Regions from separate parts of the Paenibacillus sp. FSL W8-0439 genome, predicted to be linked through region 2. Evidence: riboswitches for the same ligand, from Rfam matches in the RefSeq annotation. Region 2 holds a riboswitch; each other region holds the start of a gene.
What was found. Region 2 has a riboswitch for glycine ahead of gcvT (glycine cleavage system aminomethyltransferase GcvT). Riboswitches for the same ligand answer to the same signal wherever they lie in the genome.
Positions count from the first base shown of each region.

Region 1 (2,265 bases), 3.8 Mb from region 2:
CTCCGGCTGCGAACAAGCCGTGCACCATATGCTCATCATCCCAGCCGAACCGCTCCTGTGCACTAATGAACACACCGGGGATGACTCCACAAGAGCCAGCAGTGGGCGTAGCCACAATACGCCCCATGGACGCATTAACCTCCGACACGGATAGCGCATAAGCCATGGCGAGTGCGGAGGCGTCGCCGGAGCAGGTTTCCCCTGCCCGCAGATACTCGGCCAGACGCTTGCCGTCACCGCCCGTTAATCCACTGCGGGATACGGTGTCTTGCGTCTGACCACGATGAACGGCCTCCTTCATGACTTCATAATAATCAGACATTTGGCGGAAGATTTCTTCTTCCGTTGTATTCGTCTCTTGTACCTGCTCTTGAATCATCAGGCGGCCAATCGTGGTGGATTCCTCCGCGCATATGGCGCTGATTTCATGCAGATGGCTAAATCGCATCAGATTCAGCTCCTTTTTTCAAATTAATCATTTTAATTTCGTACATATGTGGTAAGGATCGTAGTTTTGCGATCAGTTCAGCCGTAGGAGGACTGTCCGTTTCGATGGCGGTAAGTGCTTCACCATCTCGGCCTTTGCGATCCACATGCATATAGGCAATGTTAATGTCGGCAGCGCCGAGTGCTGAAGTCACCGCACCTAATGTGCCGGGCTTATCCGAGTGAAGAAGCACCAACGTAGCCAGCTCCCCGGTCAGGTTGACTCGGAATTCGTTGAGCTGCTGGACATGGATGCTGCCGCCGCCGATGGAGGAGCCCAGCAGTGTGCGCTGATCCTCACCCTTCCACAGTTCAAAACGGACGGTATTTGGATGGGGCGCGGGTAGTCCGCTGACGGCAAACTCCACGGCCATTCCAGCCTGCTCCGCCCATTGCTCGGCATCTGGAATTCGGTGGTCGTCTGTATCGTAATTGAGCAGGCCTGCGATGAGTGCTAGGTCTGTACCGTGTCCTTTGTAGGTGTCGGCGAAGGAGCCGTACAGTGTCATGCGGGCACGGTCCGGCTGCATCCCGAGCCAGTGACGGGCAACGCGTGCAAGCCGCACCGCGCCTGCAGTGTGTGAACTGGAAGGTCCGGTCATGGCCGGACCGATAATGGAAAATACATCTTTGAAACGCATGGTGTGGCCCCCTGTATGTTCTAGTACCATAGTATATGGTATTTCCGCGTTTGTGCGCAGCTATGACGGTTCCTAATGCTAACGTACAATGTGAGCGCAAAAAAGGACAGGATAAGGAAGTTTCCCTTATCTCTGTCCTCGTTACCTGAGAGTTTCGTGCGGTGTCCTTACCGCCTTACCCCTTGGGTGGCTTGCGCTCTCTCCAGAGTTGCGTCAGATGACGATACATGGACCTGAGAGATTATCCGCCAGCCGGGTGCTGACGTCTTGCTCCTTCGGTGCCGCCAGCGTGTAAGCCCCTGGACAGACTCTCCCGTCATCTTCATTCGCGTATACCGTTCTACATATCTTTCTTAGCGTAATGTATGCCGTGCTCGGTGTCAATCGCAGGTTTCAATTTTTACATAAACAGGCGAGTTTCCGATAAAAAAGATTAAAATTTACATAATTATGGATGAAATCAGGAAGGAATTAGAAGATTGACAGCTAATCTGATAGAGGACAAGTACATTTATGGAATTATAGGAGGGATATTGACGTATGGTAAAAGGCTTGCGGTTCACAGGTTCACGCTTGAAAGGGGTGCTGCATCTAGCAGCGATCGTATCGCTGTTGATTGGGATCCTCGTTCCATTCGGTCAGGTCAAGGCAGAGGGAGCATTGACAGTAGACGAAGCACTTCAGCGCCAAGGCAGTGGAGGTACAGTGACGGTGGAAGGCTACATCGTCGGACATGCTACCGGATCGAAAACAGCTAATTTTTCTGCTCCGTTTGCGAATGATTTTAACGTACTGATTGCCGACCAGGCCAATGAACGTAGCACGTCTAATCTATTGGATGTGCAGCTGACATCTGCGTACAGAGGGCAATTTGGGTTAACAGGTCATCCTGAACTGGTCGGCAGCAAAATTCGCGTGACAGGTACGCTTGGTGCCTACAATAATTTTGGTGGAGTAAAAAGTCCAAGCGCTGTGGAACTGGTGAGTGGAAGCGAGCCGGGGGAACCAGGTGAACCTGGCGAACCTGAACCTGGCAACCCGGGTCAACCCGGTACTACACTGCCGGATGGAAAAGGCAAAAAGGTGCTGTTCGATAATACGCACGCACAGACGGCTGGTGCAGCAGATTGGGTCATTG
Region 1 is NZ_JBBPAK010000001.1:437,326-439,590, forward strand. It holds gene sdaAA (L-serine ammonia-lyase, iron-sulfur-dependent, subunit alpha) at 1-448, opposite strand, end outside; gene sdaAB (L-serine ammonia-lyase, iron-sulfur-dependent subunit beta) at 438-1,127, opposite strand; glycine riboswitch at 1,339-1,453, opposite strand; gene MKX36_RS01940 (DUF6359 domain-containing protein) at 1,668-2,265, shown strand, end outside.
Region 1: it holds a riboswitch for glycine, as region 2 does, so the genes downstream of both, sdaAB (L-serine ammonia-lyase, iron-sulfur-dependent subunit beta) here and gcvT (glycine cleavage system aminomethyltransferase GcvT) in region 2, are expected to answer to the same signal.

Region 2 (2,265 bases):
TCTCTGCCCCCTGTTCAATCGTTGCTCCCGCCCCAGGTAATTCCACAAAAACAATATCACCCAGTTGATGCTGTGCAAAGTCTGTAATGCCGATCCGCAACGTCCCGTCTGCTGTACGCTGAACCCACTCATGTTCGTCTGTATACCAAAGTTCCCGCTTCACTTCACTCATCCTGCTTTCGCCTCACTTCCACATGAATAAAATGCTTTTAATCACCTGTATTAGACAGGTTAAGATTATGACAACATGAACACTCATGTCAATAATACTAACAAAAATACTTCATGTTATCTCATATAGCATAGAATATTAAAAAATGATAACTTGTAACAAACGCTTACATATCCTTATTTATACATTAAATGTTTTTTGGATTGTTTTATATGACATTTTTATTGACATTTTGAATGAATTTGCGTATTAATGGGTTATAGCAAATGCTTTTGGAAATACCCCGACAACTGCAAACGCGGATGAACGCGGAGGGAGAGACTACCCAAAAGATTCGCATAGCTGTTGTCGTTTCTGAGACAGTTGTGCACGCGAACTCGGATCAAGTTGTTACCTGCAAAACCGGGTAACCTACCGTTGATCCAAAAGGTAGCGCCGAAGGAGTAAACTTGCATTGCAGGTGAATCTCTCAGGCAAAAGGACCTCTGCCGGACGCATCTCTGGAGAGCATTCGCGATTAGAGCGGATCACCCAAGGGGAAACCTGGTTCACACCGGGGTAACTTTCTGGTATCAAGGACAGAGCTGAAAGAAGAGTATGGACTGCCGTCTATACGTTTCTTTCAGCCTGTCTTTTTTGTTTAGCCGATTACATTGGATAGGAGTGAAAAAATGTCTAATTTGCGAAGAACACCATTATTTTCGTCCTACGGGACGCAGCCCGGGGTTCGTTGTATTGACTTTGGCGGGTGGGAGCTTCCCGTTCAGTTTAGCGGCATCCAAAAAGAGCATGAGGCCGTCCGGCAATGCGCGGGTTTATTCGATGTCTCGCACATGGGCGAGTTTTTGGTTGAGGGCAAAGAAGCCGAGGCTTTTTTGCAATGGGTAACCACGAATGATGTCAGCCAGTTGGAACCGGGCCAGGCACAATATTCACTCCTGTGTTACCCCGATGGAGGCGTAGTGGATGACTTGCTTGTATACTGCAAAGGACCAGAGCGCTACATGCTCGTTGTGAATGCCTCCAACATCGACAAAGATTGGGATTGGCTCATGCGCCACGTACCTGCATCGGTTCATCTGGAGAATGTGTCTGATGCGATCGCATTGCTGGCATTACAAGGACCGGAAGCAGCACATATTGCCGCAGCCGTGACAGATGCAGATATTACGAATCTGGCATCTTTCCGATTCCATGAGAACGTGCAATTGTTCGGAGCAAAAGCACTCGTCTCCCGAACCGGATATACCGGGGAAGACGGTTTTGAATTTTATATACCTGCTGAGGAAGCACCCGCCGTGTGGAATGGTTTGCTTCGTTGCGGTGAATCGTATGGGCTAATTCCCGCTGGGCTTGGTGCTCGCGATACACTGCGGTTTGAGGCACGGCTGCCGCTGTACGGACAGGAGTTATCTGCCACCATTTCACCGCTTGAGGCTGGTTTAGGTTTCTTCGTCAAGCTGAATAAAGGAGATTTTATCGGCAGAGAAGCACTGCAACACCAGAAAGAACAAGGAATTCCTCGCAAGTTGATCGGGCTGGAAATGATTGACCGCGGTATCCCGCGCGCTCATTATCCAGTCTTCGCGGAAGGCCAACACATTGGTGAGGTCACAACGGGGACTCAATCGCCCACCTTGAAGCGTAATTTGGGGCTAGCCTTGGTGGACAGTCGTTTTAGCACCCTATCTACACCGTTAGAGGTCGAAATTCGAGGTAAACGCCTGCGTGCGGAAGTGGTCCCAGCCCCCTTTTATAAACGGTCACGCTGATCTTAATCCTCTTCACTCTAAAAAAGCGATCATGTCAGATACGAAATTCTGGATTTTCCAACTACGATTATGTATTAGCTAATTTACTATCTAAATTTTGCTTTTCGAAAGGAGCCAGAACTTATGAAGCAGCATCGCTATCTCCCCATGACCGAACAAGATCAAACCGAAATGCTGCGTGTGGTGGGCGTATCATCCATTGATGATCTATTCAGTGACATTCCAGAGGCAATTCGATACCAAGGGGAACTCCCTCTTTCCTCTCGGCTCGACGAAAGAGCCCTAACTCGCCACATGGCCGAGCTGGCCGGGCACAATGCC
Region 2 is NZ_JBBPAK010000001.1:4,286,233-4,288,497, forward strand. It holds gene gcvH (glycine cleavage system protein GcvH) at 1-172, opposite strand, end outside; glycine riboswitch at 581-654, shown strand; glycine riboswitch at 668-764, shown strand; gene gcvT (glycine cleavage system aminomethyltransferase GcvT) at 844-1,944, shown strand; gene gcvPA (aminomethyl-transferring glycine dehydrogenase subunit GcvPA) at 2,068-2,265, shown strand, end outside.

Region 3 (2,265 bases), 170 kb from region 2:
CTCCCCAATCCAGCTTCGTTGGCAAAAATACCTCTGGCTACCCCACTGCGCATGGCCAGCATAATCGTAGCTCCTGCAAATCCGCCGGTTGCCGATGTAGTTGAAAATGCCGAATGAAGCACAAGCGCAATTGCGGCAGGAAGTTGGTCAGCAAATCGAATCAGTACAATGATACAAATTAATACATACAGGCCTGTTTTAAAAGGAACGACCTTCGTCGATACCTTGGCAATGCTTTTGAGTCCACCAATGGTCACAAGACCTGTAAGGACAGCAATTGTCAGCGCCGTTACAATCTGCGGAACGCCAAAGCTGTTTTCAGTCGAAGATACAATCGCCTTGACCTGAGGGAATGTTCCAATTCCGAACAACGCTACCAGCATCCCTGAAAAAGCAAACAGCATCGCCAACGGTTTAAAACGGCGTCCCAGGCCTTTTTCAATATAATACATCGGGCCGCCGGAAAATTGTCCATTCCGATCCTTCACCCGGTATTTTACCGCAAGTACACCTTCCGCATATTTCGTCGCCATCCCAAAGAAGGCTGCAACGACCATCCAGAACAAGGCACCCGGCCCGCCCAGCTTAATGGCTGTCGCTACACCGACAATACTTCCTGTACCGACGGTAGCCGCCAATGCCGTACTCAAAGCCGCAAAACTACTTACATCCCCGCTACCTTCATTCGGGGCCTTACCGATGAGCTTGATCGCCAGGGGCAGGCGGAATACCTGCAACATTTTTAGACGTATGGTCAGCCATAACCCCGTTCCCATAACAAGGATGATGAGAGGCGCCCCCCATATCCAACTGCTAATCGTTTCTAACACATGTACCAAATTCATTTCAACCCGCTCCTCCAGCATAGTAGAAAACAAAAAAGAGTCAAATCTGTTGATTCGACTCCTGGAGAGGTTAAAGGCACGAAAAAATACAACCATCTTGTGCAGGATTTCATCTCTAAAAGCTTATAAAAAGCCTAGGGCTATCCCTGTCACAGGTTATTCGCGTCTCTGTCCTTTTGCCTGAGAGTTTAAGCAGATGTGATCTGCGGTGCACCTTCGGCGCCCAATTAAGGGTCTCTCCAGAGTTCTGTCCGTTTACGGTCCCTGCTCGTTGCTGTAAATCAGCCTAAGCACCTGAGAGTTTTGCCCCTTCGGTTGGAACTTTCATTCCATCTCCCGCAAACATCAACCAGACATATGAAATTTTTATTCATTATACAGAAAAATTTCAGCTTATTACAAGTGAAAAATTTGTGAAGCCCTCTGAAAGAATCAATAGAGTGTCTATACAAAAAGCGGGTACAGCAGATTGCATCCTGAGGATTTTCTCTGCTGTACCCGCCAAAACGATATGGAATTATAATTCTTCACCGTTGGTTGCTATCACATTTTTATACCAGTTAAATGAGTCCTTTTTGGAGCGTTGAAGCGTTCCGTTACCGTCATCATCCAGATCAACGTAAATAAATCCGTAGCGCTTGGACATTTCGGACGTAGACATGCTCACAAGGTCGATAGGTCCCCAGCTGGTGTAACCAATCAGATCAACACCGTCAGCAATCGCTTCCTTCATTTGGGCAATATGCTGACGCAAGTAATCAATGCGATACGTGTCATGCACAGAGCCGTCTTCTTCTACCTTATCATACGCACCCAGGCCATTTTCCACGATGAACAGTGGCTTTTGATAGCGATCATAAAACGTATTCAGTGTAACACGCAGGCCGATCGGATCGATCTGCCATCCCCAGTCGGAAGACTGCAGATACGGATTTTTCACACCGCCTATCAGGTTCCCTGCTGCCTTTTCGCCTTCTGGCCCTACCGATACGGTCAAGGTCATATAGTAACTAAATGAGATAAAATCGACCGTGTTATTTTTCAAAATTTCGGCATCGCCGGATTCTGTCTGGATCACAATATTATTTTCTTCAAAATAGCGGTTCATATAGTTGGGATATTCCCCACGAGCATGCACATCCGTAAAGAACAGGTTCATTTGATTTTCATGCTGTGCTTTCAGAATATCTTCTGGGTTACACGTATGTGGGTAGCTTTCAATGCGGGCCAGCATACAGCCGATCTGAGCGCCCGGAATGATCTCATGTCCCCGTTTGGTCGCCAATGCACTTGCTACAAATTGATGGTGCAATGCTTGATATATCGCTTGTTGCTTGTTTTCTACACGGTCAATAACCACACCGCCGCCTGTAAACGGGCTCATAGTCATGACATTAATTTCGTTAAAGGTCAGCCAGTA
Region 3 is NZ_JBBPAK010000001.1:4,461,160-4,463,424, forward strand. It holds gene MKX36_RS19120 (alanine/glycine:cation symporter family protein) at 1-845, opposite strand, end outside; glycine riboswitch at 1,004-1,098, opposite strand; glycine riboswitch at 1,110-1,194, opposite strand; gene MKX36_RS19125 (glycoside hydrolase family 1 protein) at 1,363-2,265, opposite strand, start outside.
Region 3: it holds a riboswitch for glycine, as region 2 does, so the genes downstream of both, MKX36_RS19120 (alanine/glycine:cation symporter family protein) here and gcvT (glycine cleavage system aminomethyltransferase GcvT) in region 2, are expected to answer to the same signal.